Regions from separate parts of the Cutibacterium acnes genome, predicted to be linked through region 2. Evidence: riboswitches for the same ligand, from Rfam matches in the RefSeq annotation. Region 2 holds a riboswitch; each other region holds the start of a gene.
The links. Region 2 has a riboswitch for cobalamin ahead of cobI (precorrin-2 C(20)-methyltransferase). Riboswitches for the same ligand answer to the same signal wherever they lie in the genome.
Positions count from the first base shown of each region.

Region 1: another riboswitch for cobalamin. It lies ahead of mutA (methylmalonyl-CoA mutase small subunit); the one in region 2 lies ahead of cobI (precorrin-2 C(20)-methyltransferase).
Region 3: another riboswitch for cobalamin. It lies ahead of CPA42_RS11305 (anaerobic ribonucleoside triphosphate reductase); the one in region 2 lies ahead of cobI (precorrin-2 C(20)-methyltransferase).

Region 1 is NZ_CP023676.1:647,224-651,964, reverse strand. It holds gene scpA (methylmalonyl-CoA mutase) at 1-1,490, opposite strand, end outside; gene mutA (methylmalonyl-CoA mutase small subunit) at 1,487-3,397, opposite strand; cobalamin riboswitch at 3,478-3,729, opposite strand; gene CPA42_RS13365 (alpha/beta hydrolase) at 3,943-4,284, shown strand; gene CPA42_RS13065 (serine aminopeptidase domain-containing protein) at 4,254-4,741, shown strand, end outside.
Region 2 is NZ_CP023676.1:453,391-458,131, reverse strand. It holds gene cobJ (precorrin-3B C(17)-methyltransferase) at 1-1,376, opposite strand, end outside; gene cobM (precorrin-4 C(11)-methyltransferase) at 1,373-2,344, opposite strand; gene cobI (precorrin-2 C(20)-methyltransferase) at 2,341-3,096, opposite strand; cobalamin riboswitch at 3,118-3,278, opposite strand; gene CPA42_RS02255 (cobyric acid synthase) at 3,423-4,741, opposite strand, start outside.
Region 3 is NZ_CP023676.1:2,249,981-2,254,721, forward strand. It holds gene CPA42_RS11305 (anaerobic ribonucleoside triphosphate reductase) at 1-1,849, opposite strand, end outside; cobalamin riboswitch at 1,926-2,119, opposite strand; gene CPA42_RS11310 (YbhB/YbcL family Raf kinase inhibitor-like protein) at 2,305-2,766, shown strand; gene CPA42_RS11315 (cutinase family protein) at 2,999-4,063, shown strand; gene CPA42_RS11320 (membrane protein) at 4,069-4,741, opposite strand, start outside.

The DNA.
Region 1 (4,741 bases), 190 kb from region 2:
TCGAGTTTGGCCTTCTGTTCCTTGAGTACCTGAGTGTTGTCGACCTTGAGGACCTCGAGGGGCTCCTCCTCGTCGAGACGGTACTTGTTGACGCCGATGAGGGGCTGACGACCCGAGTCGATACGAGCCTGGGTACGAGCAGCAGCTTCCTCGATGCGCATCTTCGGGATGCCCTTCTCAATGGCCTTGGCCATACCACCGGCCTTCTCGACCTCCTGGATGTGAGCCCAGGCCTTGCGAGCCAGCTCGAGGGTAAGCTTCTCGACGTAGGCCGAGCCGCTCCAAGGATCGATAACGCGGCAGGTGCCCGACTCCTGCTGGATGAACAGCTGGGTGTTTCGAGCAATACGGGCGGAGAAGTCGGTCGGCAGAGCGATGGCCTCGTCGAGGGAGTTCGTGTGCAGGGACTGAGTGTGTCCCTGAGTGGCTCCCATGGCCTCCACACAAGTACGAATCACGTTGTTGTAAACGTCCTGGGCTGTCAACGACCAGCCAGAGGTCTGCGAGTGAGTGCGTAAGCTCATCGACTTCGGATTCTTCGGGTTGAACTGGTGCACCAGCTTGGCCCACAGCATGCGGGCCGCACGCATCTTGGCGACCTCCATGAAGAAGTTGGTGCCAATGGCCCAGAAGAAGGAAAGACGCGGCGCAAACTGGTCGACCTGTAGGCCCACCGACTCACCGGCGCGAATGTAATCAACGCCGTCGGCCAGAGTGTAGGCCATCTCGATATCGGCGGTAGCGCCAGCTTCTTGCATGTGGTAGCCGGAGATCGAGATGGAGTTCCACTTCGGCATGTTCGCGCTGGTGTACGCGAAGATGTCGGAGATAATCCGCATCGAAGGCAGCGGCGGATAGATGTACGTGTTACGAACCATGAACTCCTTGAGGATGTCGTTCTGGATCGTTCCGGCGAGCTGCTCGGGCTTGGCGCCTTGCTCCTCAGCGGTAACAACGTACAGGGCAAGAATCGGCAGCACTGCGCCGTTCATCGTCATGGACACCGACATGCGGTCCAGCGGGATGCCCGCAAAGAGCTCACGCATGTCCAGGATGGAGTCCACGGCCACGCCTGCCATACCGACATCGCCGGGAACACGCGGGTTGTCAGAGTCGTAGCCGCGATGGGTCGGCAGGTCGAAGGCGACCGACAGGCCCTTCTGACCGGCGGCCAGGTTACGACGGTAGAACGCGTTGGACTCTTTAGCGGTGGAGAATCCGGCGTACTGGCGAATCGTCCACGGCCGGAAGGCATACATGGTGGCGTACGGGCCATGTGTGAATGGTGGCAGACCGGCGTAGGTGTCTAGCCAGTCCATGTCACCGTAGACGTCCTCGGAGTAGAGGTGACCAACCGGAATTTGCTCCGGAGTGGTCCAGGGCTCCTGCTCACCGGCGGCCGCAGCCAATCTGGCGAACTGCTCCTGCGCATCTGCGGGAACCGAAGAATCCCCGAGGTTAATGGAATCGAAACGAGGCAGGGTGGTCACTTGGCAACTCCCAACGTGTCCAGAGTGGCGGTCAGGACGTCCACGACGTCCATCCCGAGGTAGATGCGCCCGTCGATGACCTTCTCGGCCTCGGCGGCATCATCACCGAATTCCTTGAAGGCACCTGACAGGTAAACCAGCTTGGCGCCAGCCTCCTTGAGGGCCTTGGCGACCTCGAGACCTTGAGCCGCGTAGGTCTTGGCGTTCGAGCACAGGTCGGCGATATCAGCACCAGACTCCTTAAAGGCCTTCACGACCTCCTCGGTGGTGCCCCCCTCACACTCGGGGGTTTCCATGCCGGCGATGTGCCATACCGGGGCGGAGAATCCCTCGCGCGGGCCAAAGTCACGGCGGGTTCCCAGGCAGGCCAGGAACACTTTTGGACGCTCAGGGCAAGTGGCAGAGCGATCAACGAGGGCCTCGAAGACCTCGGCGTCACGGTGCCATTCCAGACCCTCACGGGCCGGGGCTGCTGGATACGGTTTGGTCTCGACGGACTTGGCATCGAGCAGCGGGAACTCACTGACGGCCGTAATCGGCTGCTTGCGAGTGGCAAGACGCTTGGCACGCTCGGTGTTGAGCTTGTCGAGCTCGGTGCGGACATGGTCGCCGGTGAGGGCGGCAGCCATGCCACCAGCAGCCTCGACGGCCTGGAACTCGGCCCAACCGGCATCCTCCAACTTCTTGGTGAGTGCCTCGACATAGAAGGAGCCACCAGCTGGATCATTAGCGCGACCAATATTCGACTCTTCAGCGAGAATGATGCCGGTGTTGCGAGCGATACGACGAGAGAAGTCACTCTTCGGTAAACCAATAGCGGCGTCGAAAGGCAAGGTCGTGACCGCCTCAGCGCCACCGACAGCAGCACCGAAGGTTGCGATCGTGCCACGAAGGATATTGACGTAAGGATCGTCGCGAGTGAGCTCGCGCCAGCTGGTGACCGCTTCTTGACGGGCACCACGCTTAGCAGCCGGTACCTCGAAGACCTCGCCAACACGGTTCCACAAGGTACGTAGGGCACGCAGACGGGAAATAGTGAGGAACTCGTCGTGGGTGGCCGTGACGCGGAAGTTGATGGAATCGAAGGCCTGCTCAGCTGTCAGCCCCTGCTCAATGAAAGCTCGGACGTACTCAACGCCGGTCGCGACAGCCCACGCGAGTTCGTGCACGTCGCCAGCACCGGCGTTGTGGTAGATCGTGGCGTCAACGACGAAGGGGCGGGAGTTCTTGTAATTCTCGGTCTTCTTGACCCACTCGGCCATCCCGGACAAGTCTGGGTTACCGCCATTAAGGGCCGCAAAACCGATGGGGTCCAGACCGAGGTTAAACGACAGCTTGTCAGCATCGATCTTGGACTCAATGTAAACATCAAGGAGAGCCTGAGCAGCGGCCTCCTGGTCATCACGGCTAGAGACCTCAACCTTGGCCAGGTCGAGCAACACATCCTTGAGGTCACCCGCAATGTCCTCGGGCTTAATGGCGTCAGCCCCGACCCGCAGCCACAGGGACGTCACGCCACGCTCAAGGTCGGCGATAACGGCCTTTTTAGTGAACGCGACATCGGGATCCTCATGAAGGGCCCGGACATCCCATGCATCCATGCCGCCTTCACGGATCGTGGTACCACGAGTGAACGGCGGCACGCCCGGAACACCGAGCTTCTCGGGGGCATCCTGACGCCGGTACATCGGCTCGATCTGGATGCCGTCGACCGTAGTCGGCTCGAGGCGCTTCATTCCCTGCTCGATGTTGAGTTCCTTGCCCTCGGGACGACCCCGGTTCAGAACCTTAAGGACCGCCTCCTCCCACTGCTCGTGGGTGACCTTCGGGAAGTCCCCGGCCAGGCTCAACTCCTCAGGCATCCTGTCCTCGACGGACTTGGATGCGAGGTTGTCAGGATCAGTCATTCGTTAGACTCCTGCTCCGCTGTGGATGGTTGGACGACCTCGGTCGGCCCTCGAGACCTCGGACGCTGTGGTACACGCGTAGTGCACCACACGCTCTGGCAGGTATTCGGACTCGTGGGCACCTCGTCTGCCGACGAGTCCTACGTCACCGCTTCCCAGACCGAAGCCCAGTGCTTGATCGCTGCCAAACCGATTCGAGAACCGGATAAGCGACGATGGTGATGTCGTTCCCACTCACCGCTGCGGGGCAGTTCCGGAGTCTCACCGGATTCCCTCTTACCGCCTCAAAATCCCACGAAGGATTCCTTGGCACCAGCAGGTACGATACTAGGCCGCGCACAACCACCTCCGTGCAGCGGGGTCACAAGTGCACGATTGTGCACATGCAGGATGAACGGCCGCGCAGTAACTGCTAGAGCCTGCGGTACTGGGCTCAGTTAGCCGCTTTGGACATGACACCCGTACTCACCAGCCATTCACCAGCGGCCCACGAGGTGTTAGCCTCGCCGCTATTGACAGCTGAGCCGCTGACAAGGAGGTCAATCATGGCATTGCAGGAAATCGAATTCACTTCACGCAACAGACGCGACGCCATCCAGGCATGGGCTTACGAACCAGTGGGAACGCCGGCGGCCGTCGTCCAGATCATCCACGGTCTGGGTGAGCACTCACGCCGCTACCTGCACATGATTTCAGCTCTGCTAGATGCGAGCTTTATCGTCGTCGCTGACGACCATGCCGGCCACGGTCGCACCGCCATGCAGTCGGGCCAGTGGGCTGACGCGGGCGACAACTCCGCCGAGGTTGTCATTTCCGACGAGCTCACACTGCAGCAGCAGTTGACAGGCCACCCTGGGTGGTCTTCGGTCACAGTTGGGGTTCCCTGATTGCCCGTGCGATGGCTACCCGCCCCAACGCCCGCCTCGACGGCTTAGCACTAGGCGGCGTCGTGGCGCAGCTACGCGGCCTCGAGACCACCCTTGACCACGAGGCGCTCGCGAAGGCCATGGCGACCAACCCGGCCGGTCCCGCCCCCGAGTCCCTCGTCGCCCAAATGTTTGACGGATGTACTGACCGCTTGAGCGAAGGCGACGGCCCCACCGGCTGGGTGGCTCGTAACAGGGACGTGGTTGCCGACTACGGCAAAGATAAGTTCAATAATTTCGGTGCCCAAATGAGCACGCGCTTCCTGCAGGGTTTCGCCGACATCTACGACATGGCTAACGGGGAGGGCTTCTATGCGGCGATGCCGAAGATCCCCATCGCCTTGTTTGCGGGCAGCGAGGATCCTGCGGGCAACTTCGGCACCGGCGTGCAGGCTGTCGCGCAACGCCTGCGAAGGGA
Region 2 (4,741 bases):
CGCAGTGACTCGACCTCGGTGCCCTTGTTGCATCCCATCCCGACGACTAGACAGCTCGGATGCAAGACAACGGTAGGCAGGTCGTCACCATGATCGGCGAAGACGCGCTCTGCAACCCGCTCGGAAACGATAACCCGAGCAGCCGGGGTCTCGGCGTCCTCGGTGACGTTCTTGGGTAGCGGGGGCAACGGCCAAGGCTGCTCGCGGACGACGAGCACCGGACGTCCGGCGATGATCGATCCGGTTACACCCGCGACATCGCCCTCGTAGGCCCAGCCAAGCTGGTCGAGGGCCGGTACACCGAGGGAGTCGGTAGCGGTGGAGACAACCGCGGTACCGCTGAGGGCCTCGGCAACGGTGCGGGAGAGTTCGTTGGCTCCACCGACGTGACCACCCACCAACGGGATGGCAAAGCGTCCAGCCTCGTCAACGACGACCACTCCCGGGTCGGTCTTCTTGGACTCCAGTAGTGGGGCAATGATCCGCGTAGTAGCGCCCAGGGCCAAGTGGGAAATGATGAGATCGCACTCCCCCCATGCTGCGGCCAGACCGGTGCGCGATGGCCCGACATACTTCTTCGTCTCACGCTTGAGAGCGTGGTCAATGGCCTCGGCGTGGGCTACGGCAGCGTCGGAGTTGATGATCTGTCCGATGATCGGGTCACGATCGGAACCGTCGGGGTTGGTGTCGGAACCTGGCTGCGGGGCGTCGGGACCGTTGACGTTGACATCACCAGCGAGCTCGGGGTTGACGCCGAGGGCCTCCGGAGAATCCGGATGGTGCTCAAGCACCAGCACGACGTTGGGGCTAAGGATGTCCTCATCGGCGATAACGGCTTTGGCAGCGTCCTCGTCCAGAACGCGTACTCGCTGACCCTCTTCACCGATCTTCTCGGCCAGCACGAAGGTCTTGCCGCGACCTGCAAGCCCATCAACCAGCTCAGCGAGACCTCGATTGGGCGCCGTCAGCACGCCAACCTTGGGATGGATCTTCGCAAGCCGAACGGCCGTTTCGATGTCCTTGGAGTGGGAGGAGACAAACTGGGCGTCATCCCACGGCAGGGCGACCGCGGCGAACGCTGCCTGCAAAGAGGTCGGAGCCGTCACCACCTCGACACGCAAACCGGCCTGTCGGATCCGGCGAACCACACCGAAAAACAGCGGGTCACCGGAGGCGATAACAACGACGTTGGCGTCGTCAGGCAGCGACTGGATCCGCTCAATGGCAGGCCCGATAAGTCCAAGTTTCTGACGCTTATCGTCGGGGACAGCGAGGGCATCAAGGTGACGCTGACCACCGACGACGAGATCAGCCTGGGTAACTTCCTCGCGCAGGGCGTCGCTAATAGTGCCGAGATATCCGTGGACGCGAATCATGAATTGCCCTTCGTGTCGGGGTTCGTGGAGTTCCGGTGGTAGACGCCGCAGGTACCGTGAGCCTTGAGGTCAGCGTGGGCCTGAGCGTCGGCTGCGCGATACTCGTGACGAAAACCGGGATGATAGAGGTGGCTGCGGGTGGAGATCGGCCCCTCTGCCAGCGCCGGGCCCACGAGGACGACCGCATGCTTCCACAGCTTGTGGTTACGCATCGTCTCCGACAGGTGAGCCAGGTCGCAGCGGAACATCATCTCCTCGGGCCAGGTCACCGCATACCCGATGATGCAGGGGGTCTCCGGCAGATATCCGCCCTCCAGTAAGGCCTCCTGAAGCGCCTTGTTACGGGCCGCTGACAGGTAGATTGCCATAGTCGCCCCATGACGGGCGAAGGAGGCAACGGTCTCACCGTCGGGCATGGGTGTGCGCCCGCCCTCGAGCCGGGTGAGGATGAGTGACTGAGAGACTTCCGGGACAGTGATCTCGACGTCCATCCGTGCAGCGGCAGCCGAGAAAGCAGAGATGCCAGGAATGGTCTCGAAGTCAATACCAATACGACGACACAGGTCACGCTGTTCTGCGGTAGCCCCGTAGATGGACGGGTCACCGGTGTGGACCCTGGCCACCATCAGGCCCTCGTCGCGGGCGCGGGTGTAGAGAGGTTCAAGGTCCTCCAAGGGGATAGAGGCGGAGTCGATGAGCTCAGCGCCCTCCTTGTGACGGGCAACCATGTCGGGATGTACCAGGCTGGAGGCCCAGATGATGATGTCGGCGGTTTCAATGACCCGAGCGCCGCGCACACTCACCAAGTCTGGGGCACCCGGTCCGGCTCCAACGAAAACGACCTTGCCGGCTCCTTCGGGGATGTCACGACGGGGCACCGGCGGCGGCTCGATGACGTTGTGGTCTAAATCCTCCAGAGCCTTCTCAGACACATGCTGGGTGGGCCGTGCGGCCTGAGGTTCGCTCACAGTTTCCCTCCTGTGGTGGTGCGCTCCGGAGTGGTCAAGACGGTCGAGAAATACGGCAGAGTCTGCGCGTCAGCCACTTCGTCAAGGGTGATGATCTGCTCGGATTCCAAGGTGACGTCGGTGCCGATGACAGCCTGACGGTCCCGGCTGCGCAACTGCTCGACGACGTCGGGGAGTTTACGTCCGCCCTTGTAGATCGCAACCGAGTCAACGAGGTCGAGGACCTGCCCAAGTTTGCTGATGCCGACGGTAGCCGGGACGAGGGCCAGGATCTCCTTGCCCTCGACGAGTGGACGCCCGGATGCAGCCGACAGGGCCTGCATGGCGGTAATGCCAGGGCTCAACTCGACGGTGACGTCGGGCAGCCTCTCCTCAACGTTGGCACGCAGATAGGTGAAGGTAGAGAAAACAGTCGGATCACCGACGGTGGCAAGGGCGACGGTACGGGCTCCCTCATCAAAAGCTGTAACCACGGCGTCGGAGGAGACCTGCCAGGAGGCCTTGCGCTTTTCACCGACACCGGACCTCTCCCGCATTGAGAAGGGGATGCGTCTGATACGCCCGGCGATGTCGGGGGCGACAGCTGTGATGATGCTCTCGGCACGCCCCGGACCATCAGTGGTGGCCTCGGTGTAGGGAACGAGGATCACGTCTGCCTCGCGCAAGATGCGTACGGTTTTCACGGTGACCAGTTCCGGGTCGCCCGGGCCGACTCCCACTCCGAAAAGCGTGCGTGACGTGGCATCGTTCATGTGGTTCTCCTCAGGTACCCTCGCCTGACGGTTTGTTCGGCAGGAACCGGGCAGAGCGTCTGGCTGCACCGCATGGGGTGTCTCACAGTGGCGGGACCGCTCCGGAATCTCACCGGATTGCTCATCGCTCGATCGCATATCGAGCATAGCCGAGACGAGACACCACACACACCTAATGCTGCGGTAGCGAGGAACACATCACCGCACCGCATAACGGGTTCTCTGTCGCCGCCGTGGTGTTCTTGCACACTCACAGCCTGAACCAGGTCATCTGAGAACAAGGTGGCCGAGTTCATCGCCGAGTAGGAAAATCCTCAACCGCCAGATCAACGCACCAGGTGCAGTATCCGATCGACATCGACGTGAGCCTCTAACGCGTCGGCAAGGGTTTCGATCATCGCCTCGCGTCGAGCCTGATAACCCAGCTCGTCAGAGTGCGGACGCCAGGATGAACCAGCGTGACGGGCCGCGTCAGCCAGCCACGTGCGACGGAATTCGTCGTGCTCGAATGCCCCGTGCCACATCGTCCCCCATACCGGACCGACGTGTACGCCGTCGAGGAAGGCTTCAGCGTCCTCAAGCGAACGACAGACGCCGTGATGGATTTCATAGCCACCAACCTCGATCCCCCGCCATGTCCCGTGCGACAAGGCAAGGGTCTTCGTGGCGGCGAAGTCCACCTCGACCGGCAGCAGTCCAAGCCCTTCGACGACACTTCCTGGAGTCGTCTCCTGACCATCGGGGTCGAGGATAGTCCGGCACAGCATCTGGTACCCGCCACAAATGCCCACCACGGTGCGCCCCTGCTCGGCACGGCGAGCCACGACGTCAGCGATGCCCGAGCGTCGCAACCATTCCAAGTCGGACACTGTGGACCGCGACCCCGGCAGAACGAGAACGTCAGCGGCCTGACACGTATCCGGGTTTGTCGTCACCTGGACGTCCACCCCCGTCTCGCCAGCCATGGCGTCGACGTCGGTGGCGTTGGAGATGCGCGGGAACCGCACCACCGCAACCCGTAAGGATGACGGGTCGACGGCGTCTCCCTCGTGACGCCACCGCCCCACTTCCAAGGCGTCCTCGCCATCGAGCCACACCCCCGGGACCCAGGGCAACACCCCGAAACTCGGCATCCCGGTACGATCGGTGATCTCCTCAAGCCCGGGAGCGAGGATGGCATCGTCACCACGGAACTTGTTGACGATGTAACCGGCCAACAGAGCCCGGTCGTCATCGTCGAGAAGTGCCCAGGTGCCAAAGAGACTTGCCAGAACCCCGCCGCGGTCAATGTCACCGACAAGCACGACCGGCAGGTTCTTGGCCCGAGCCAACCCCATATTCGTGTAGTCGCCTCGGCGCAGGTTGATCTCGGCCGGAGACCCAGCTCCCTCACAGATCACCATGTCGTGGGACGCGGCAAGCTCGTCATAGGCAGCCCATGCGGCCTCGGCCAGGTATCGCCGTCCGGTGGTGTATTCCCCCGCCTCCAACACTCCACCGGGCTTTCCCCGCAACACGACGAAGGAGCGCCGATCAGTGCCCGGTTTAAGCAACACCGGATTCATGGCAGATGTTGGTGTGACCCCGGCTGCAGTGGCCTGGAGGTACTGGGCTCGGCCGATTTCGGAACCGTCTGCGCACACCA
Region 3 (4,741 bases), 700 kb from region 2:
AGAAGTTCAGGCCGGTGCGCTCGGCAGCCTCGTCCATACGTTCCCGCAGGTGACCAACGATCCGCAGGCCAAGCTGTTGCGCTTCTTCCGACTCACCGTGGTGGACTCCGATCAACGCCGTAAGCGTCTCGGCAAGCCCGATGAACCCCACCGAAAGAGTCCCGTGTTTCAGCACCTCGGCGACGGAGTCATCGGCACGCAGCTCCTCAGAGTCGATCCATACCCCTTGGCCCATGAGGAAGGGAAAATTGCGCACCAGCTTGTGAGATTGGATCTTGAGACGGTCGAGGAGCTGGTCAATGACCAGATCAATCATCCGGTCGTACGAAGCGAAGAAGGCATCGACGTCGTGATGGGCTTCGATGGCCAATCTGGGCAGGTTGATCGACGTGAACGACAGGTTTCCACGTCCCCAGGTCTGGGCCCGGGACGGGTCATGCACGTTCGACATCACCCGAGTGCGGCAACCCATGTACGCGATTTCCGTCTCGGGGTGGCCAGGCCGGTAGAACTCGGCGTTGAAGGGGGCATCCTGGAAGGAGAAGTTCGGGAACAGCCGCTTGGCGCTCACCCGGCACGCCAGCCGGAACAGGTCGTAGTTGGGATCGCCCGGGTTGAGGTTGACCCCTTTCTGTACCCGGAAGATCTGGATCGGGAAGATCGCGGTCTCCCCGCCACCCAGCCCCGCCTCGGTGGCCTCCAACAGGCAGCGCATTACCATCCGCGCCTCCGGGCGTGTGTCGGTACCGTAGTTGATCGACGAGAATGGCGTCTGCGCTCCGGCCCGCGAGTTCATGGTGTTGAGGTTGGCGATGAGGGCCTCCATCGCCTGGTAGGTCTGGCGTCGGGTCTCTTCGAGGGCCTGACGACGAATCCGCTCGGCAAGGCGATCAGTGTCGCGGACGAGTCCAGCAAACAGCCGCCCGACCTGCTCGCGCTCGGCAGCAAGACCAGTCTCGTCAGGTTCCAACGTCCATTCCGAGGCCGCTTCCCGCACCTCGTCAACCTTGTCCTCGTCGCCCCCAAGAACCTCAAAGATTCGTGCCAGACCGGTCTGGGCGGCGCGCCTAAAGGTCTTGGCGACACCCGGTGCCATGTCACGATCAAAATTTGGCACGGCCTGACCACCGTGCTGGTCATTCTGGTTGGACTGGATGGCAATGCAAGCCAAGGCTGCGTATGACCCGATGGACTGCGGGGCACGCAGCACACCGTGGCCGGTGGAGAACCCGTGCTCGAACAAGTCGGTGAGGTTAATCTGGCAGCAGGTAGTTGTCAGAGTAAGAAAATCGAGGTCGTGGATATGGATGTCACCGTCACGGTGGGCGGCGGCGTGGGCAGGGTCGAGTACCTCCAGCAAGTTGAACTGTTTGGCTGACTCGGTGCCATAGCGCAGCATCGACCCCATAGCGGAGTTGCCGTCAACGTTGGCGTTCTCCCGCTTGGCATCAGCCTCCTCTGCGGACGCGAAAGTGATCTCGCGCAGGGTGCGCATCAATGCTGACTGCTGGTCACGGGCGACGGTGCGGCGCTGTCGGTACAGGATGTATGCCTTGGCGACGTCGTCATGCCCCTGGTCCATGAGCGTCTTCTCGACGAGATCCTGGATGGTCTCAACGTCCGGGGTCTCCTCGCCCATCTCGCTCAGCCGAGACATGACCTCCAAGGCAACCTCAGATGCATGCAACTCGGAGGTACCCATCCCGCATGCCACGAAAGCCTTACGGACAGCCTCGACGATCTTCGTCGAGTCGAAGCGGATCACCCTGCCGTCACGTTTGCGAATGGACGTCGGTACTGCGCGTTGCTGACTAATGGTCTGGTCGTCTGGTTGAACGATCGTCGACATGCTCACTCCTCGAAGCAGCGCACAGGTGGAGCATGGATAGCCCCGGGTCGTCCCGCGCGCCCGTTGTCGTACCGGGTCGTTGACCCGGGTACTGGCAGGTATTCGGACTTCAGGGCCCTCCGTCGTTAGACGGGTTCCTACCGAGCGACGCTTCCCAGCCAGCTGGCCAGTGCGTGATGTCGCCGTCGTTCCCTGTTACCGCTGCGGGGCAGTTCCGGTTTCCCACCGGATTCCCTCTTGCCTCCCATCACCGCCACACGAAGGGTTATCCCCTACATCTGGTGCCTGACGATGGGAACCAGCACAAGATAAAGGGTATACGCATTGGTGGCACACCTGCACGCGACCCCCCGAGTTGCCACGAAACAGCGCAGAGTCTGGCCTTACAAACCGGTTTTCCATCCTTGTAGCGGCGGCTGGCATGATGGACACACGCTCAGGGAAAGGACACTCCCATGAAGATCACCAGCACATCCATCACCGAGGGTCAGCCAATCGAACTGGCCTACGCCCACGCCGACGCGGGCGGCAAGAACATCAGCCCCCAGCTCAGTTGGACACCCGGCCCAGAGGGCACCAAGTCGTACGCCATCACCATCTACGACCCTGACGCCCCCACCGGATCAGGTTTCTGGCACTGGATTCTCGCCGATATCCCGGCCGACGTCACCTCTCTTGGCGAGGGCGGCCCGCTGCCCGCTGGGGGACGGGAGTGGACCAACGATTACCAGGAGGAGGGCTACTCCGGCGCCTGTCCGCCTCCCGGCCCCGCTCACCGTTACATCCACACTGTCCATGCCATGCCGACTGAACACCTCGACATCCCCGACGAGGCGGCAAACGTCCAAGTGCGCTTCGCCATCCACACCACCGAGTTGGACTCGGCGTCAATCACCGGAACCTTCCAGCAGTCCTGAGCCATCCTGTACCGATGAGGCAGGTGTCGCGGGTGTCCGCGGCACCTGCTTGACTGACATCGTGAAGGTTCGGCAGGCACTTCTCATCGTCCTTGTCCTTTTCGGCCTGGTTTCGGTGCCCCTTTCTGCCAGCGCCGCACCGCCAAGCCCTACTCCGACGACCACCAGTACCGCGTACGTCAGTGAGACCCCGACCTCACGGCCATCGGTTGACGGGGGCCCGGGAGCGGGTATGGGCTGGGATTCGACCCCGGTGTCCTCCGACATGGCCGCGAGAATGGACTGTGCTTCGGTCATGTTTGTAGGCGTGCGAGGGTCGGGGGAGACCCCGCCGTACGGCGACACGATTACGTCAATCCGTGACGCCCTAGCGCAAAAGTGGCGAGGCAAGGGGACCGTTCGTCAGGTGTACCTGAACTACCCGGCCGCTGACCCCCACACCTTGCAGAACACCCCGATGAGCTCTCTGCTCTTCGACTCCACGATGCCATCAACCGAATATTTCGATTCAGCAGCTCTGGGAGCCAAAAAACTCATCGCCTTGCTTAATACCGAGAAAAAGCAGTGCCCTAAGGAATGGGTGGTTCTCGCTGGTTTTTCCCAGGGGTCACAAGCCATCACGCAGGCCCTTGCTCAGACCGACACCCCACAGCGTCTAGCAGGTGCCATCCTGGTCGGAAACCCCGACCATTACCCCGGCCAGAACGTCCAGGAGGTCAGTGGAGACGCCGACCAGTCAGCAATTGGTATGGCCGCCATCCTCTACTACCTACGTGAGCGCGCGAATGCCACCCCGGGCGCTAATCGTGACGCCCAGATGCGGGCCATCATCGAAGCCACGCTTAGTCTGAGCCAAAACTCCATCAACCAGAAAGCCCTCGATGCCGACATGTCGAAGGCCGGAGCTGCAATTCCAGCGGAGGCATACCCGGAAACGTATTCGGTGTGCATGAAGGGTGATCCGGTCTGCGATACCGCACCGGCCCTCACACGCATCCTCACCTTGCAGTCGACTTGGCAGGACGAACTCAATCAAGGCCGTCCGATTCACATGGGCTACACCCGCACAGTCATGGAAGGGGCGTTGGACCGCATTGCTCAGCGTACTAACGCCATCGGTGCCGCCGAGGCAAAGGGGACTCCCCTGCCTCACGGGTCGACGGTGGCGGTGACGACTCGCGACTGGGGACCGCTTCAGATCGGCGTGGCTGTGGGTGCAGGTGTTGCTGGGCTAGGGGCGGGCTGGCTCTTGGGACGTGCCGGTCGACGTCGTCAGCGTCGCCGCCGTTGGCACTAAACGGGTTAAATCTCGAAGAACCACTGCCCCGTGGCCACAACGCCAATGACATCGGCCAGCAGAAGAATACCGAAGGCTGCCAGAAGAGCTGAGATACCGCGGCGGACTGCCACCGCGTGACTTTCTCGAATACCCGTCACCATGCTGGCGACACGATCTGGTCCGCCAATGAGATACGCGATCACCAGGACAATCAGCAGACTATGGCTACAGGCGACCCAAATTAGCGATTCGACGACAGCCCAGCTCTGATGCGGAAGATGAGCAGCGTGTACCAGCATCGCCCAGAACGCTGGGTCGATGAGGGACGACAGTCCTACGAGAAGACCGCTGACAGCCAGAGCTCGAGGCGCCGTCGAGCGTGGCGCTGCAGAAGTATCCCCCCCGAAATCCTTCGTCGGCGCACCCGGACGCGATCGCCACGCCGCCCAGGCAACAAACACCACACCAAGGACGGTCACGAGGCACACCCACACCACGTGGGGGACGTGGAACCCATGGACGCCCAACCGAGTAAGCAGCGCTCCCAGACCAAGCACCCCGGCAATCCCAAAACCAGCGGAGGTCCCTACCGAGGTGACGAGGAGAGTCACGACCCCGCGCCGCCTGACCCCGAGCCCGAGTGCTGCCAACAGCACCAGGGACCCCAACGGATCGAATCCGGCGATACCGAGGGCG